Regions from separate parts of the Bradyrhizobium sp. 26S5 genome, predicted to be linked through region 2. Evidence: riboswitches for the same ligand, from Rfam matches in the RefSeq annotation. Region 2 holds a riboswitch; each other region holds the start of a gene.
What was found. A riboswitch is a leader RNA that binds a small molecule or an ion and turns the genes downstream of it on or off. The one in region 2 is predicted to bind cobalamin.

Region 1: it holds a riboswitch for cobalamin, as region 2 does, so the genes downstream of both, V5279_RS06780 (ribonucleoside-diphosphate reductase subunit alpha) here and V5279_RS40565 (TonB-dependent siderophore receptor) in region 2, are expected to answer to the same signal.
Region 3: it holds a riboswitch for cobalamin, as region 2 does, so the genes downstream of both, metE (5-methyltetrahydropteroyltriglutamate--homocysteine S-methyltransferase) here and V5279_RS40565 (TonB-dependent siderophore receptor) in region 2, are expected to answer to the same signal.

What each region holds. Positions count from the first base shown of each region.
Region 1 covers NZ_CP145948.1:1,417,797-1,423,330, reverse strand. The annotation lists gene V5279_RS06785 (ribonucleotide-diphosphate reductase subunit beta) at 14-1,255, opposite strand; gene V5279_RS06780 (ribonucleoside-diphosphate reductase subunit alpha) at 1,246-2,925, opposite strand; cobalamin riboswitch at 3,290-3,503, opposite strand; gene V5279_RS06775 (hypothetical protein) at 4,184-4,381, shown strand; gene V5279_RS06770 (DUF1521 domain-containing protein) at 5,108-5,534, opposite strand, start outside.
Region 2 covers NZ_CP145948.1:8,572,313-8,577,846, forward strand. The annotation lists gene V5279_RS40560 (PepSY domain-containing protein) at 1-129, opposite strand, end outside; gene V5279_RS40565 (TonB-dependent siderophore receptor) at 132-2,411, opposite strand; cobalamin riboswitch at 2,518-2,713, opposite strand; gene V5279_RS40570 (GTP-binding protein) at 2,958-3,887, opposite strand; gene V5279_RS40575 (amidohydrolase family protein) at 3,889-5,379, opposite strand.
Region 3 covers NZ_CP145948.1:1,516,473-1,522,006, forward strand. The annotation lists partial or broken gene metE (5-methyltetrahydropteroyltriglutamate--homocysteine S-methyltransferase) at 1-2,066, opposite strand, end outside; cobalamin riboswitch at 2,168-2,364, opposite strand; partial or broken gene V5279_RS07180 (helix-turn-helix domain-containing protein) at 3,265-3,456, shown strand; gene V5279_RS07185 (group II intron maturase-specific domain-containing protein) at 3,461-4,075, shown strand; partial or broken gene V5279_RS07190 (IS630 family transposase) at 4,154-4,647, shown strand; partial or broken gene V5279_RS07195 (IS30 family transposase) at 4,670-5,429, shown strand.

The DNA of each region.
Region 1 (5,534 bases), 2.5 Mb from region 2:
ACTCAGCACAAGATCAGACTTCACTTTCGTACATCAGCCCCGTGGGCGGGTGTTCCCCATTATGATTTTCGAGCGGCGTGGATGATGCCGCTTGAGGTCCGCTGTGCCGCCGGAAGCCGCAGCAGAGGACTTCCGCGAACCTCCAAGATGTATGAACGGACGCATGCTGTTCCGGCTGCCTACATACGGCCGAAAGCCGCCCACACCCCGTCCTCGCCGTCCCCCAGCTGCCTCGGCTCGCCGCCTTGGAGTACTCCGTGGCGCGCTGCTCGAAGAAATTGGCGTGCTCGACGCCATTGAGAATCTCGACGAGCCAAGGCAGCGGATGCGGCTTGAGCTGCGTGAACCCATCCTCCTCCGCCTTGAAGAAGCCGAAAACCGGGGCAATCCGGAGTTGGGTCAGTCGCCAGTCGGCGACATAACGGACGTAGGCGTGGATCTGCTCAGGACGCATGCCCTCGATCTTGCCCAGGCCAAAGGCGAGATCGACGAAGTTCTCCTCCAGCTTTACCATCGTTCTGGCGACATCGACGATGTCGTCACGGACCGAGCGCGTCACGGCGCCGGTCTCGCGGTGCCATTCGTGAAACAGCTTGATGACGCCCTCGCAGTGGAGACTCTCGTCGCGCACCGACCAGCTTACGATCTGTCCCATGCCGTTCATCTTGTTGTGGCGCGGAAAATTGAGCAGCATAGCGAAGCTCGCGAACAACGCCATGCCTTCGGTAAAGGCGCCGAACATAGCCAGGGTGCGCGCGACATCGGCCACGGTGTCAACGCCGAACTCGTGCATGTAGTCCGCCTTGGCGCGCATTTGCGCATAGCTGCGAAATGCCTCGAACTCGGTCTTGGGCATGCCGAGCGTCTTGAGCAGCAGCGCATAGGCGTTGATGTGGACCGTCTCCATGTTCGTGAAGGCCGCCATCATCATCTGGACGGTGAGCGGCTGGAAAATCGGGATGTATCGCTTGAGATAATTGTCACCGACCTCGATGTCCGACTGAGTAAAGAAGCGAAAGATCTGGGTGAGCAGCGCGCGCTCGCTGGCGGTGACGCGGTCCGACGCCCAGTCCTTGAGGTCGTTGCCGAGCGGCACCTCCTCGGCCATCCAATGCGTCTGCTGCTGACGCTTCCAGAACTCGTAGGCCCAAGCGTAGCGATCAACGTCATAGCTGCCCATCGAGTCAAGGAGACCAACGCGTCCCTTGCCGATCAGCGTGCGCGGATCGACACACGAGAGATCGATCATTGACATGCGAGGCACTCCTCATAATCGGTGCGCTGCGCAGGCAGCTGCCGCGGCGCGGCCTCGTCATCGTCGACGATCTTGCCGGCGAACGCCGCGCGCGAGATCGATTTTGAACGGCAGTGATAAAGGCTCTTCACCCCACGCTTCCACGCCGTCCAGTGCAGCATGTGGAGATCCCACTTATCGACCTCGGCCGGCAGATAGAGGTTGATTGACTGACTCTGGCAGATGAATGCGGCCCGGTCGCCTGCAAGCTCGACGATCCAGCGCTGGTCGACCTCGAAAGCGGTGCGAAACACCGCTTTCTCGTGTTCCGACAGAATGTCGGAATGGGCGACCGACCCCTCCTGCGCAATGATCGACTGCCAGGTCACCGGGGTGTCGGCGCCCTTGGCGATCAGTACCCTGGTCAGATGAGGATTACGTACCGAGATGGCACCAGACAACGTCTTGTGGGTGTAGATGTTGGCCGGGATCGGCTCGATGCATGCGCTGGTGCCGCCGCAGATGATGCTGATCGAAGCAGTCGGCGCGATCGCGATCTTCTGGCTGAAGCGCTCCATCACGCCACGTTCCAGGGCGTCCGGGCACGGGCCACGCTCGCGAGCAAGGGCGACGGATGCCGCGTCGGCATCACCCCGGATCTTCTGAAACATCTTTAGATTGAATGATTTCGCCAAGCCACTCTCCATTGGAATGCCATTCGCCTGGAGGAACGAGTGGAAGCCCATGACGCCAAGTCCGACGGAGCGCTCGCGCAGGGCGGCGTAGCGGGCCCGCTTCATACCCTCCGGCGCCGTCGTGATGAAGTGGGTGAGCACGTTGTCGAGGAAGCGCATGACGTCCTCGATGAAGCCGGGTTCCTCATTCCATTGGTCCCGAGTCTCGAGGTTGAGCGATGACAGACAGCACACCGCGGTGCGCTCCTCGCCGCGATGGTCGATGCCGGTCGGGAGCGTAATCTCGCTGCACAGGTTGGAGGTCGAGACCTTGAGACCGAGCTCGCGCTGGTGCTTGGGAAGCGCGCGATTCACAGTGTCGATGAACAAGAGATAAGGCTCGCCTGTCTGCAACCGGTTCTCAAGAATGCGTTGCCATAGCTGTCGCGCGTCGATCTCGCGGACGACCTCGTTCGTCTTCGGGCTGCGCAGAGCGAACGCGGTGCCGGCGCCCACGGCACGCATGAGCTCGTCGGTGAGGTTGATGCCGTGATGCAGGTTGAGGCTCTTGCGGTTGAAGTCGCCGGACGCCTTGCGGATCTCGAGAAACTCCTCGATCTCGGGATGCTGGATATCGAGATAGACCGCCGCCGAGCCGCGCCGCAACGAGCCCTGGCCGATCGCCAGCGTCAGGCCGTCCATGACGTGGATGAACGGGATGACGCCTGAGCTGACGCCGCCCTTCACCTTCTCTCCGATCGAGCGAACATTGCCCCAGTACGTGCCGATACCGCCCCCGTTGGAGGCAAGCCACACGTTTTCGTCCCAGGTGCCAACGATGCCTTCGAGCGAGTCCGACACCGAGTTAAGGAAGCACGAGATTGGCAGGCCGCGCGTGGTGCCGCCATTGGACAGCACCGGCGTGGCTGGCATGAACCACAGCCGAGACATCGCGTCATAGAGACGTTGGGCGTGCGCAACATCGTCCGCGAAGGCACAGGACACCCGCGCGAACATGTCCTGGACGCTTTCGCCGACGAGCAGAACGATCGGCGCGTTAGCTTGCCGAACGCGGTCAGCAGGCCGTCGCGCGATCGATCGAGCGTGAGATCGGACGGCTTTGGCAATGGCGCGAGAGGCCGCGGCAGCGGAGGCGATGACGGCGGCGGCACAACACACCGCTGAGGCGCGGCAGACTTTGGCCGCGCCGGCCACGGCCGCACACTCGGCCACTCAATTAGATGACCATGCTGATTGAAATCGTAAGACGGCGACATCGGCAACCCCGCGATGTTAGGGGGTGAAGCCACGCGCACGACTTGCGAGGAGACGGGTCAAACGTCCCAGGCTGCAAGCGACGCACGGGGCACCCCGCCCGAGGACGTTCTATTCTGTCGCGGCCGGTCTCCTGGCTCGCGGGTCGCTGCGGCTGTCGGCCTTCCCGGTGCTGTCGCGGCCAGTGACCATTATGACAACCGCTCGCCGCTTACAGTTGCGGGGGCAGCCCCGGAATAGCCGTTACCGGCGCACCGGGTTCTCTCTTAGCTTCCACCCTACTAGATGCAGAATGGAAGACCGTGGCAGATCTACATACAGACGCCGCGCGTCGAGATTCGTCAAGGCTTGTGGCAGGGGAGTCGAGACGCAGGACGCCACGTCCGCTCCGGGTCCGGGCCCGCAACGCTGTGTTCGAGCAAATGCCCCCCCCTGCTTCGGCCCATTCTGTGAAAAGAGTGGCAGCATTTTGATTTCGATGCTCCGTCGCGATGACGGGTGCCTATGCGAGTCCGCGTTGGATAGGAATCCGTTCGGCGAAGGTTCTGGGCGATGCTGGCGAGGGATAATCTCATGACGCGCAACGTTTGGCTTGCAATTCAAAGCGGTCGAGAATGCGATCGAGCTGCGCCAGCAAGGTGTTGCTCTTCTTGTGGAACTGGCGTGAGGTGCGTCCTGCCATGATCGTGCGATCTCGGTGGCTTGCCGCGCGCGCCAGATCGAGCGCGATAGCTCCACAAATGCTTGTGGTACCACTGAGCCTTCAACGCGCAACAGTCGCCGTCGCGCTTGCTGACGTGGCCAAGTGTTTTGGCGCCATGATTTACCAGAGCTCCGATCGCAGTAATGACCGTGCCGGCACAACGGTTGTCCTCACTTGCGTGGTCATGGATGAAGCCGCCAAGGAGGCTCGATCTTAGTCAGCTTTTCGCAAGCTGTCCCTGCTAGCATGAAGCGGATAGGTCATCTCGCGGCGACGCCGCTATCCGGGTGTTACGACATGAACGCAGCCGATATTAATGCAACAGCGCCGCAGGTTGGCGCCCCCTCCGACACCGCCGAGAGCGGCGGCGATGACACGCGTGCAGCGCTACTGCGCCGAGCATTCGAAAAGGCTCTCGTTTCCGTCGCCACGCAAGTCATAAGCGATTCCCAGTCGGATATGGATGAGGCCATGAGCGAGCTTGATGATGGGTGAGCCGAAGCTCGGCGCCACATAGAGATACAGCCCGCGTAGTAATCGAATCGAAGACGTGCCAAGTGAAACTTGGCACGTGCCACCAATTAGATGCGCATTCAATGATCTCAGATCCGAGCTGCGAGCGGGTCCCGCGAATCCGAATGCACCGGGATCTTTTTGGCGGCGGGCTGCTGCGATTTCCTTTTAACGTCCCTAGCAGCTTACTTTGACGGGAATGGCGATGCTCAAAGCCCATAGCGCCTCCGGCTTCCTGAGAAGCTGATGGATGTTCGGGGGGCGCAAGGGTTCACGCCCGGCTTCGGAGGCTAAAGACAGGCAGAGCTCAACGCGAGGCAGGGCTTGTGCTTTTGAGCCGAGGGTAGATCGCGCCATCGAGGCAGCCCTCAATCCAATTTGCGATCTTGACGGGATTTTCACTGCGACGCTTGCGTCGGCATGACTTTGACATGCAGACAAACCTGAGAGCACCGTTCCTGTGCAGCGCCTCCATCGCCGACAACGGGCGGGAACGCGCCACAGCAATTCTGGCCGGGTAGCCGGGCCTGGAGGCCCTCCGCCCGTTTGTCGGGGCGAAGGCTGCGATTGCCGAGACAATCTGACTGTTACCGTCGATCCTGAATCGATAGATCGCCAAGCTGCCCTTCTCGCGGCCGTTTGGCGAAAATGAAAGGCGGGCGCTAGCGCCCGCTTCCACGAGTTTCCGACACGCCCCGGGATCGGGCCTCATGCCGGCTGTGCATGGCGATGGAAAATGCGCTGGAACATGCTCTCGTGCATCATCGTCTTGAAATCCGGTGGCGCATCCGGGTTCTCATTGTGGTTGATCACCGCCTGCGTCACCTTGCGTCCGGAGTTGTCAACCCACCCCTGAGTTGTCTCATGGATTGTCTGAGCGCCATCGGACGTCAGCTGATCAAGCGTCCGCCCAGCATTAGACTGCGTGACCTTCAGATTGTTCTTCCCATCCTTGTCGTCACCGAGCCCCTCCACAACCATGGCATTGTCGCCGTTGGTGATGGTGAGCTTCGAGGAGATGGTTTTTCCTTTGCCATAATCGACCGTGTCCACCGTGATCTTCGTGCCGTCGTCGAGCTGGAAGGTCATACCTTTCTTGAAGTCGAAATCGTCCTTGCCGTCGCCATTAGCATCG
Region 2 (5,534 bases):
AAAGGCCACGTACATCATGACGAGGCCTGAGATGAACCACATCGCGAACAAGAGGCAGGTCGCGATGCCGATCCAGCGATGGACGACATAGAGCCATCGCCGTCCTCGCCGGACCAGAGCGTTGCGCATCGTCAGAACTTCACGTTGACGGAGAGTTCCGCGGTGCGCGGCATGCCCAGCAGCCACTGCCCGGCATAGGGCGACGTCACCGCGTAGACCTTGTCGAACAGATTGTAGACGCGGAACGCGACCGTGGTGCGCTCATCCGGCTTCCACCTGACACCGCCATTGACCACATTGTAGCCCGGCCGCAACTGGGTGTTGGCAAGGTCGGAGTACATCTGGCCGACGATCTGGACGCCGCCATAGACCGACCAGTTGGATGCGAAGTCCCAGGTCAACCAGACGTTCGACACCTGCTGCGGTACGTTGATCGGAACGTTGCCGGCATAGCTGACAAGCTTTCCGCTCACCAGCTGGCTGTTGTTGTCGTACTTCGCCTGCAGCAGCGCGACATTGGCGTCGATACGCCAGCCATAGTCCAACGCCAGTCCGACCGATGCCTCGACGCCGCGCGATGATTGCTGGCCGACCTGCAATGCGAGGCCTGCGGGGTTGTTCGGATCGGCAACGAGCAAATTGTTCTTGACGATCTGATAGCCCGCCAGCGTCCACTCGCCGCGTCCGCCCAGGAACGACTGCTTGACCCCGATCTCGGTCTGCTTGCCGGTGGCGAGCTGGAAGGTCTTTTGCGTGGCCGACAGCGAGATGAGATTGCCAACCGGATCGACGCCGACCGCATACTGACCATAGAACGCGAGGTTCTTGATCGGTTCATAGACCACCCCGGTGCGCCAGCTGGTGCCCGAGAGCGCGACGTCGAAACTGTTCGACGACGTCCGATAGTCGGTGCGGTCGACCTCGGGGCGATCGTACCTGACGCCGGTGACGAGCGACAATTGATCGGTCAGCGACAGACGATCCTCCGCAAACAGCGCGTATTGATTGACGATCGCATTGAAGCCGGGCGATGTCGCAGTGGTCGTCGCGAAGAACGATCCGGGATCGAAGACGTAGGGGTTGACCGACGACGCGCCGCCAAACGGCGAGTTATTGGTGTGGGTGAAGTCGATGTGGTTAACGTCGAATCCCGCAACGAAGCGGTTCTCGAGGCCGAAGATGTGGCCGCTAAAGGTCGCGTCCATCCGGTTGCCGGCCTGCTTCTGGTCGTGGAAGATCTCGATATAGTTGCCGCGATCGATCAAGCTGGTCTTCGGATTCCAGGTGTAGCTCTCGATGTCGCGCCAGTGCCGCTCGCTGGTCAGATAATAGAGCGTGTTGTTGATCTTGATGCCGTCGGCGACGTCCCACTCGGTCTTGAACTGGGTCCAGCTGTCCTGATAGCGGATCGTGCTGTCCAGCGCGTTGTAGTTCTTGAAGCGCAGCGCATCCTGGATCACGCCGTTGATCAGCGGCGTGCCGAAATAGCGCGACGGGCTGCGGTCGCCATAATCTTCCGAGAGAGTGAAGGCGAGATTTTCCGACGCCTGCACCCGCACCGCGGCGGAGACCACCGCGTTCGAGGTCTTGTCGCGATCGACCCAGCCGTCCGACATGTTGCCGGTGGCATTGATGCGGTAGGATACATTGGGATTAATCGGACCGGTGCTGTCGACCGAGAGCCGCCGCGTCATGTTGCTGTCGAGCGAGACCTCGGCTTCGTTGTAGGGCGTGCCCAGCGGCTTTTTCGGAATCACGTTGATGACGCCGCCGATTGCGCCTTCGCCGTACAGCACCGAGGCGGGGCCGCGCAGCACCTCGATACGTTGCGCCGACCAGGTATCGTACGGGAACGTCAGGGTTCCCGAGCCGATGTAGAAGCGCGTGCCGTCATACAGCGTCATCACCGAATTGCTGCCGGCGAAGCCGCGGGTACTGAACGATAGGCCGCCATTGCCGGGAGCCGGCGTTGCGATGAACCCGGCCGCGTCCTGGGTGACGGCATCTGTGACATTATGCTGGCCGCGTTCGGCGATGGTCTGCGACGTGATGATCTCGACGCTTGCCGGCGTCTGCAGCGGCGTTAGATTCAGACGGCTGCCGGTGCTACCCGGCGTGGTGGCGTTGAGCGTGGGCGATGCCGACCCCGAAGCGCCCGACGCTGCGGCGCGCGGCGTGTTGCCGATTGCCGCGGCCGGTGCGGGTCTGGAGCGTGGCCGCGACGACGACGCCGAGTTGCTGCTTCGCGCCGCGGGCTTGGGCGTTTCGGATGCCGAGGGCGAGACCTCGATCGGAGCGAGCCTGGTTGGTGGCGGTGTTTGTGCTCCACCTTCAGCCGGCAGCAGCAGCGATGACAGGGAGCAAACGAGGCCGAGGCGCCAGCGGCGCGCAACGGGAGAAGACGGAGACATGAAAGGACTCGCGGTAACGTGGCACGTCACCGCGAACGCGGACTGGCGCATTGCCCAAAAGGCAGTGCTCCGATCCCACCAGGACGCCCCCGCCCGATGTGCTCGCGTGTGACCACGACTGACGGCAGGTCTCCTGGCTCACGGGTCGTCGCCTGTCGACGCCTTCCCGGACCGAATGGCCCAGTGGCAAATTGACGAAAGGCTCGCCGTTTACAGTTGCGGGGACAGCTGCGGCATTGGGGTTACCCTCGCACCGCATTCCCTTTTGATCCCCGAAGGGAACCGTCGGCGGAAACGATAGGTGGTGCGGGATGGGCTGTCAATTCGGCGCGATTGTCGCGCACGTGCTTTGCGGGACGGTGCTGCGGCGATGACACACGGCCTGTATCGCTGACGCGGAGACCTCCTTAACCCGTCATCCTGAGGAGCCGCGAAGCGGCGTCTCGAAGGATCGACGGCCCGGCTGGTGGCCGTGCACCCTTCGAGACGCGCTACGCGCTCCTCCAGCGACAAAGGCAAAGCCTTTGCGCGGGGGTGACGGAAAACTCAGGTAGCTTCGACGCAGCCTGCCATGATCTCATCGATCTCCGCGCGCGACAGCACGCCGATCTCGGCGATGAACACGATTCGCGTGCGCGGCACGCCAGCCGACGGCACGCCGCCCGCAGCCAAAGTTGCGCGTCCGCCGGCGAGTTGAAACACAGTCAGCCGCCCCGGCTGCTCCACCGTCTCGAACAATCCCTTCGATCGCGCGAGCTTCGGCGCCAGCCTGCCGATCGCCTGCTGCAAGCGCGGCAACCGCACCGGCCGCTCCGACGTCCAGCTCAGCGTTTCGAACCGGTCGGACACCGGCCGTCGCGGCATGGTCTCACGCGGCGCCGGCAAATGATCGAGATCGGCCGGAAACAGTAGTTCGGTGGGCACCTCGCCATGCAGCGCATCGACGACAACCGCCGCCGGCCGCACCGCGCGTACGGCGTCGCGGATCGCGGCGCGCGCGGTGGCATCAGCCAGATCGACCTTGCTCAGCGCCACCACATCGGCCGCCCGCAGCTGCGACCGCAGCAGCGCATCGTCCAGCATCGTCACGGGCTGCGTCGCGTCGACCACGCACAGCACGGTCTCCAGCGGCGCCTCCTTCCAGACCACGGGATCCATCAGGTTGCGCACGATGTCGGAGGGATCGGCGATCCCGCTGGTCTCGATCACGATGAACTCGGGACGCGGATCACGCCGCAGCAAGGTTGCGAGCGTGCGCAGCAGATCGCCCTCCAGCGTGCAACAGATGCAGCCATTGCTCAGGCTGACCACGCCATCGCTGGCGCCCGCGATCAGCTCCGCGTCGATGTTGATCGCGCCGAAGTCGTTCACGACCGCCGCGATGCGCCGCCCTTGCGCATGCGCCAGCAGATGGTTCACGACCGTGGTCTTGCCCGCCCCGAGAAAACCCGCGACCAGCAGGATCGGGACCGGCATATCAGCCTCCGGCGACCGGCCGGCGCACCGGCCGGCCCGGCCGCGCCGCGACATCGAGCACGCCGTCGTTGATCAGCGGCTGACCGCTGACCACGAGGTGCCGCACGCCCTCCGCCGGGCGGTTCATCGCGGAGAAGGTCGCGCGATCGCTCAAGGTCTCGAAGTCGAACACCACGACATCGGCGTCGGCGCCGACCTGCAACCTGCCCTTGGCGCGCATCGCCGGCGTGCTTGCGGACAGGATTTCCGCCGGGATCAGCGCGCATTTGCGGATGCCCTCGAGCAGCGACACTTTCTTGCGCTCGCGCACCCATTCGCGGATGAAACGGGTGAAGCAGCCGGCCGAACGCGGATGCGAGGTGGCATCATCGGGCAGCGGCCAGCCGTCGCCGGTGTAGGGGCGGCCGTCCGACAGCGTCCACGGCATCGCATCGGACGCGATCGCGCCGCCCGGATACAGCACCGCCATGTCGAGCAGGTCGCGATGATGCTGATTGTTCTCGATATCGAGCACATGCCACAGCACCAGCGTGGAGGGTTCTTCGGCCTGCGCCGCCAGCAGCTCCTCGCGGCTGCCGAAGCGGTGACCGTCGGTCACGCGCTGCACCGAATCGTAGCCGAGGCCGTTGCGCTCCTCGAATTTGGGATCGCTGAAGAAGGTCGCCGCCAGCACGGTCGAACCGGTGCCGTAGGGATAGGCCTCCACCGTTATCGGCAGGCCCTGCGCCTGCGCTTTTGCGATCAGCGCTACACAGCGTTCGATATCCGTCTTGCTCGACGAGTTGAAGTGACAGATGTGCATATGCGCGCCGGTGGCGCCGGCATAGCCGATCAGGCGGATATAGGCTTCGGCCGCACTCTCGGGATCGATGCGGGACATGTAGGCGACGTGGGTGAAGGTCGGCACCGCATGCGCCGCCGCCAGTTGGCACACCGCGGTCAATTCCTGCACGCCGGCGCCCGGCGCATAGGCGTTGAGAATGCCAATGCCGATGCCGCCCTCGTTCAGTCCGTTGGCAAGACGCTCGAGGATGCCGCCGACCTCGCCCTCAGTCGCCACGTTCTCGATCCAGCGGCGATCGCGCATCGCTGCGCCGAACGATTCCAGCGAGCTCTCCGAATTCGAGCCGGTCATCGCGCCGATCCGCGCGAAGGCCCAATTGGCGGCCGCGCCGTAGTTCAGCACCCGGCCCTTCTCGGCCTGGCGCTTGTACCAGGACGCAACCGGCAGCACGCCGGCCTCGAGGTCGAGCGACGTCGTCACGCCGTCGAAGGCCTGCATGCGATCGGCCGGAATGGTCTGGCCGTGGGCGTGCAGATCGATGAAGCCGGGCGCCACCACGAGGCCAGTCGCGTCGATCTGCCGCTCGGCGCCGCCGAGGCCGGTGCCGACAGCGGCGATCCGGCCGTCGACAACAGCGACGTCGCCGATCGCGTCCATCCCGCTGGCCGGATCCACCACCCGGCCGCCGCTGATCATCAAACCACCCATCTCGCCACTCCCGCATTGTCCAAAACCGCGGTCCCGGCCGGCCGCCTTCATTAAGGCTTACGACCGGACCCAAGCGGGGCCAAGAGACAAAAATGCATCGCATCTATCGCGACGCCCCGATCGGGATTCTTGCGATATGGTGTAACGCAATCGTC
Region 3 (5,534 bases), 2.6 Mb from region 2:
GCGAAGTCTCAATCGAGATGACATCTGCGTCCATTGCAGCAATCGCATGGATGATGTCGTTGAATTCTGAGTAACACACGTGGGTATGAATCTGAGTTTGTTCGGCGACGCCCGATGAGCAGATGCGGAAGCAATCTCCAGCCCACTCGAGGTAAACGGTCCACTGCGCACTACGCAATGGCAAGCCTTCGCGTAGTGCAGCCTCATCGATCTGGATCATGGAAGCACCCGCATTCTCGAGATCGCCGACTTCATCTCGAATTGCGAGCGCAATCTGACGGCAGACTTCGCTTCGGGGAATATCCTCGCGAACAAACGACCAGTTCAAGATCGTTACTGGTCCGGTCAACATCGCCTTCATCGGCCTTTTGGTTAGCGACTGCGCATAGCGCCACCAGTCCACCGTGATCGGCTTCGGCCGTGAGACATCTCCAAACAGGATCGGCGGCCGGACACAGCGCGAGCCATAGGATTGCACCCAACCGTTTTTGGTAAATGCGAAGCCGGAGAGTTGCTCGCCGAAGTACTGCACCATGTCATTGCGCTCAAACTCGCCATGGACGAGCACGTCCAGACCGATGTCTTCCTGCCAACGTACGGCGCGCGCCGTCTCTTCCTTGAGGAACTTGTCGTATTGCTCGTCGCTCATCGCGCCTCGCGCATGCGCCGCCCGGGTATTACGGACCTCTGAGGTCTGAGGAAACGATCCGATCGTCGTGGTCGAGAACGCTGGAAGCCCGAAGCGCTTGCGTTGGATCTCGGCCCGACTGGCAAATGGGCTGGCCCGCCGGCGCATGGCCTGGTTGATCGCACTCAGCCGGACAACGACATTGGCATCTCGGATCTTCGGCGACGTCCCGCGGACGGCTGCGGCACACTCCGATTCCGCAAGAGCTTTCGCAACATTCTGGTCGCCTGCGAGTGCCCGCGCCAAGGTCGCAAGCTCACGCATCTTCTGAACCGAGAAAGCAAGCCAGCTCTTGACGTCGGAGGCGAGCCCGGTCTCGAGTTCAACATCGACCGGCACATGAAGCAGCGAGCAGGATGGGGCGATCTGTACGCGGTCCTTACCAAGCTTCGCAATCGCGGGATCCAGTCGCTGGCGGAGCGCCGACAAATTCGATCGCCAAACATTCCGACCGTCTATGACGCCGAGCGACATGACGAGGTCACTCGCCGCTCGCAATGATCTGGCTCAATAACTCTGGCGCGCGAACCAGATCGACGTGCAGCCCGGCAACAGGCAGGCGCAGGGCAGCGTCCAGATTGTCGCAGAGGCCACCGAAATAGCTTGCAACCATGATCTTGATGGCCGGCCCTTCCTTTGCGAGCCGGCCATAAGCATGTACCAAGGATTTTCGCGAACTCTCATCCAGAACAAGGACTAGGCAAGGTTCGTCGAATTGACCCCAATTTGCCCCGCGTTTGGCCAATTCCTTCAAAAGCTCAATATAGACCGGTATCAGGTCATCTAGCAGTGACAGTGGCTGGAACGCAAGATCGGCACTCTTGCCAAGCTTCAAGAATGTAACCGGCCCGATCAGGACAGGGCGCGTCTGAAAGCCAAGGGCCTTGGCTTCCTCGTACTCCTCGATTGGTTTGCGAGAGGATAGTCTGAAAGTCTGCCCCGGGTGAAATTCCGGGACCATGTAATGGTAGTTGGTGTCGAACCATTTGGTCATCTCCTGCGCGGGTGCGCCATATCCACGCGACGGGTGACCGCAACTCCCATCCTGACCGTCGCATTGTGCCCCGCGTGCCATGGCGAAGTATGTCTTGAGCGAAATGGATCCGGCATTCGTCTCGTAGACTTCTGGGATGGCACCAACCATGACACTGGTGTCGAGCACCTGGTCGTACAGCGAGAAATCGTTCGATGGGATCACGGTGACACCGAGAGACCTCTGGCGAGCCCAATTTGCGGCACGTAGGCCAGCTGCATCCTCGAGCAACTGCTGTTCGGCGATTTTTCCGGCCCAGTAACTTTCGAGCGCAACCTTGAGCTCTCGCCTTGGACCGATGCGTGGCGTTCCGAGTGTGGCAACCGGAAGAGAGAGAAGAGACATAGCGTTAACCCCATATTGGTGGCAAAGGCCATGGCGGACGCAGGCAGAAGAAGCCGCGCGAGCGACCGCTGCTTGGCGCACCACCGGGACACCCGCCGGTGGACGAAGATAGTGGCGGGGCAGGTCTCCTGGCTCGCGGCTCTGCGCTGCTGTCCGGTCTTCCCGAAACCGTCAGGCTTCAGTGCCTTCGTTGGACAGCTCGCCACTCACAGTTGCGGGGACAGCGCCGGAATTGACACCGGCTTCCCTCTTAGCTCCGGCCTAATGAGACCGGAGAACCTCGACACCTTCAATTATCGGCAAAAGGGATATTCCGTCAACCTCGCGTCATGTTGCGATCTGCTAATGTGCCTAGCGGCATGCCCACCGTTCATACTCGATGCAGAAGTCGCTCTACAATCACGGACATCGGATGACATCCCGAAAGTCCCTCCGCGTGGGCAGCGACAAATCCGAATACGCCGCCTTTGCACCGAGGACCACTTGGTCGAACAGACGGCTTTCATGCAAGCTGGCCCCGGTTCATCAAGCACGGCGCGCTGCGCTGCCTTCTCCAAGCAATCAACGATCCACCGAATAAGATAGCATACGCGGCGCGAGGTGGTTCTGTGATGCCAGCCATTTCTGGTAGGCGTCACTCGGACACTTTTTGGCGATACTGCCCAGGCAAGCATATCAACCAAACCAAGGAGACCGGCTCGCAATGAAAATGGCTGTTTGGAGTGCCCTCGGTGTCTTTGCTGTTGCCGTCTCGGCGGTCGGCTTGTTCGGGTTGATGGTAAGACCGCTCTTGAGTAACACCGCTCGACAGTTTCTCTCGAAACTATTGATCGGCTCAGGCCGAGGCTAGCACGGCTCGGCGTCCTCTACCTGCTTGAGGAGGACAGGACTTGCGTCGAAGCCGCATCTTCCGGTCGATTGAAGAGCACGATATGCGCCGGCCGACACGAGCGATCGCGCATGCCGGCGAGTGAATGCTACCATCTTGCCCGCCTGCTTAAAGCGTGCACTTCGGCGGCGTCTGTTCCAAACGCCCGGCGCTGATGGGCGGTTTCGTATCGTTGTGGGCCCTTGAGTGCCAAGCACATCTGCCTGGCGCTGCAACTAGAGCATTTCATTGCTTAACTGAATCGGAGGGGATTCCGGTTTTTGGCGGTTTGTGATTCAAGATGCTGACTGGATTGGAGGCCAGCATCGCATGACCCGACCTCTTTCCCTGGACCTTCGCGAGCGTGTGGTGGCGTCGGTTTTAGCGGGCGAGAGCTGCCGATCTGTGGCGGAGCGGTTTGGTGTTGCGGTCTCGTCGGTTGTGAAGTGGTCACAGCGGCAGCGGGCGACCGGCTCGGTTGCGCCTGGCAACATGGGCGGTCACCGCAAGCCCGTGCTTGATCTGGATGGCGCGGACACATCCCGACCTCCCTTGGTGTCGGTATGCCGACGACGGACTGGTGCACTGCCGGACCGAGCAAGAAGCAGAGGCCATTAGGGCGGAGCTTCAAGCGAGGTTGGAGGTGTGCGGACTTCAGATGCACCCGACAAAGACGCAGATCGTCTATTGCATGGACAACAGGCGTCGGCGAACGTATCAGAGGGTCAAGTTTGACTTTCTCGGATATCAGTTCAGGCCGCGGCAGGTGGCAACGTCACAGCGGAAGGAATTCTTTTGTGGATACACCCCGGCGGTCAGTCCGACAGCTTTGAAGGCCATGCGAGCAACGATCCGAAGCTTGCACATTCCCCGGCAAACGCCGGGGACGCTGGCTGAGCTTGCCCAACAGATCAATCCGCTCCTCCGGGGGTGGATAGGTTATTATGGTCGGTTCAGCCGTTCAGCGCTGTTCTCTCTGGTCGACTACGTCAATCAGAAGCTGAAGGCGTGGATCATGCGAAAGTACAAGCGCTTCCGGCTCCACAAAACCGGTGCTTCGCTGTTCTTGCGAAAGCTGGCTCGGAATAACGCGGAGCTGTTCGTACACTGGCAGTTCTTCGGAACGACCACGTTCACCTGACGGGAGCGGTGTGAACCGAGAGGTTCACGCACCGTTCTGCGAGAGGCCGGGGGTGAAAATCCCCGGCCTACTCACCCTTGGATCAAGACCAGCATGGCCCCTTTGCGGGGCTGGGGCCCCAAGGGCGCACGCCTGCGCGGCTTCGCCCCGCACGGTCACTGGCGTACCCTCACATTCCTCGGCGCGCTCCGCCATGACCAACTCACGGCACCCTGCGTCTTCGACGGCCCGGTCAACGGCGAATGCTTCTGCGCTTATGTGAAGCACCTTCTCCTGCCAACCCTGCGCGAAGGCGACATCGTCATTCTCGACGAGCTCGGAAGCCACAAGTCGAAAGCTGTCAGGCAGATGATCCAGGCTGCTGGCGCCAGGCTCTGGTACCTGCCGCCATACTCGCCCGACCTCAACCCGATCGAACAGGCCTTCTCCAAGATCAAACACTGGATGCGGCAGGCTCAGAGGCGCACCGTCGAAGACACTTGGCGCCAAATCGGTCACCTCGTTCAGGACATCCAGCCTCGCGAATGCCAAACTACTTCGCAAACACCGGTTATGCTTCAGTCAAAATGTGAAACGCTCTAGGGTGTTGTGGCGATGGGACAATGTTATGGCCAGCTCAGCCTTGAAGAGCGCGTTGAGATTTACCGCCTGCATGCAGGCGGTAAATCTCGAAACGATATTGCGTCTGCGCTTGACCGCGCGACGTCGACGATAAGTCGGGAGCTGAAGCGCAACTCGCGGCCTACCAAGGTCTGGAGGGGCGGTTACGAACCTGTCCGGGCTCAACAATTGGCCGAACGTCGGCGACGGCAGGATGGCCGCTTCAAGCTGGCGCGCCAGCCGGCCCTGCGGGACTGCGTCGGCAAAAGCCTTGCGATGGGACATTCGCCGGAGCAGATCGCTGGTCGACTGGCGCGAGAGCATGGTCGCGTCATGATCAGCCACGAGTCAATCTATCGTTTCATCTATCATCGTACGGCCCAGAAGGATTACTGGCACCGCCTGCTGCCGCGCCATAAACTCAGACGAGGGCGCCGGCGACGCCCAGGCGGCAGCCCTGCCAGCTTCATTAAACAACGGCGCTCGATCGATGAACGACCCTCCGAGGTCGAAGGCCGGGGGACGCCGGGTCATTGGGAAGCCGACTTCATGCTGTTCGCGCGATATGGCCAAGGATTGCTGGTTCTCCACGGGCGACAAGCCCGCTTCAGCAGCCAGCGAGGCGCTCAAGCATATCGCCGAGTTCTACGCCAACATCGTGCTGCATCCACGCGATCGGAAAGCTGTCCTCACCCCTCGGACCATCGCCCGTCAACTTGGCAAGCTTCCACAGGCGATCCGCAAAACCATCAGCTGCCGAGGAGCGCCGTCTCGTTCGGCACCGCGGCCACGGATGTCCCTTTCGATGACCACGCCCTCACCAGGATCGTCAACGGCCATCCAAACAGCGACATCGATC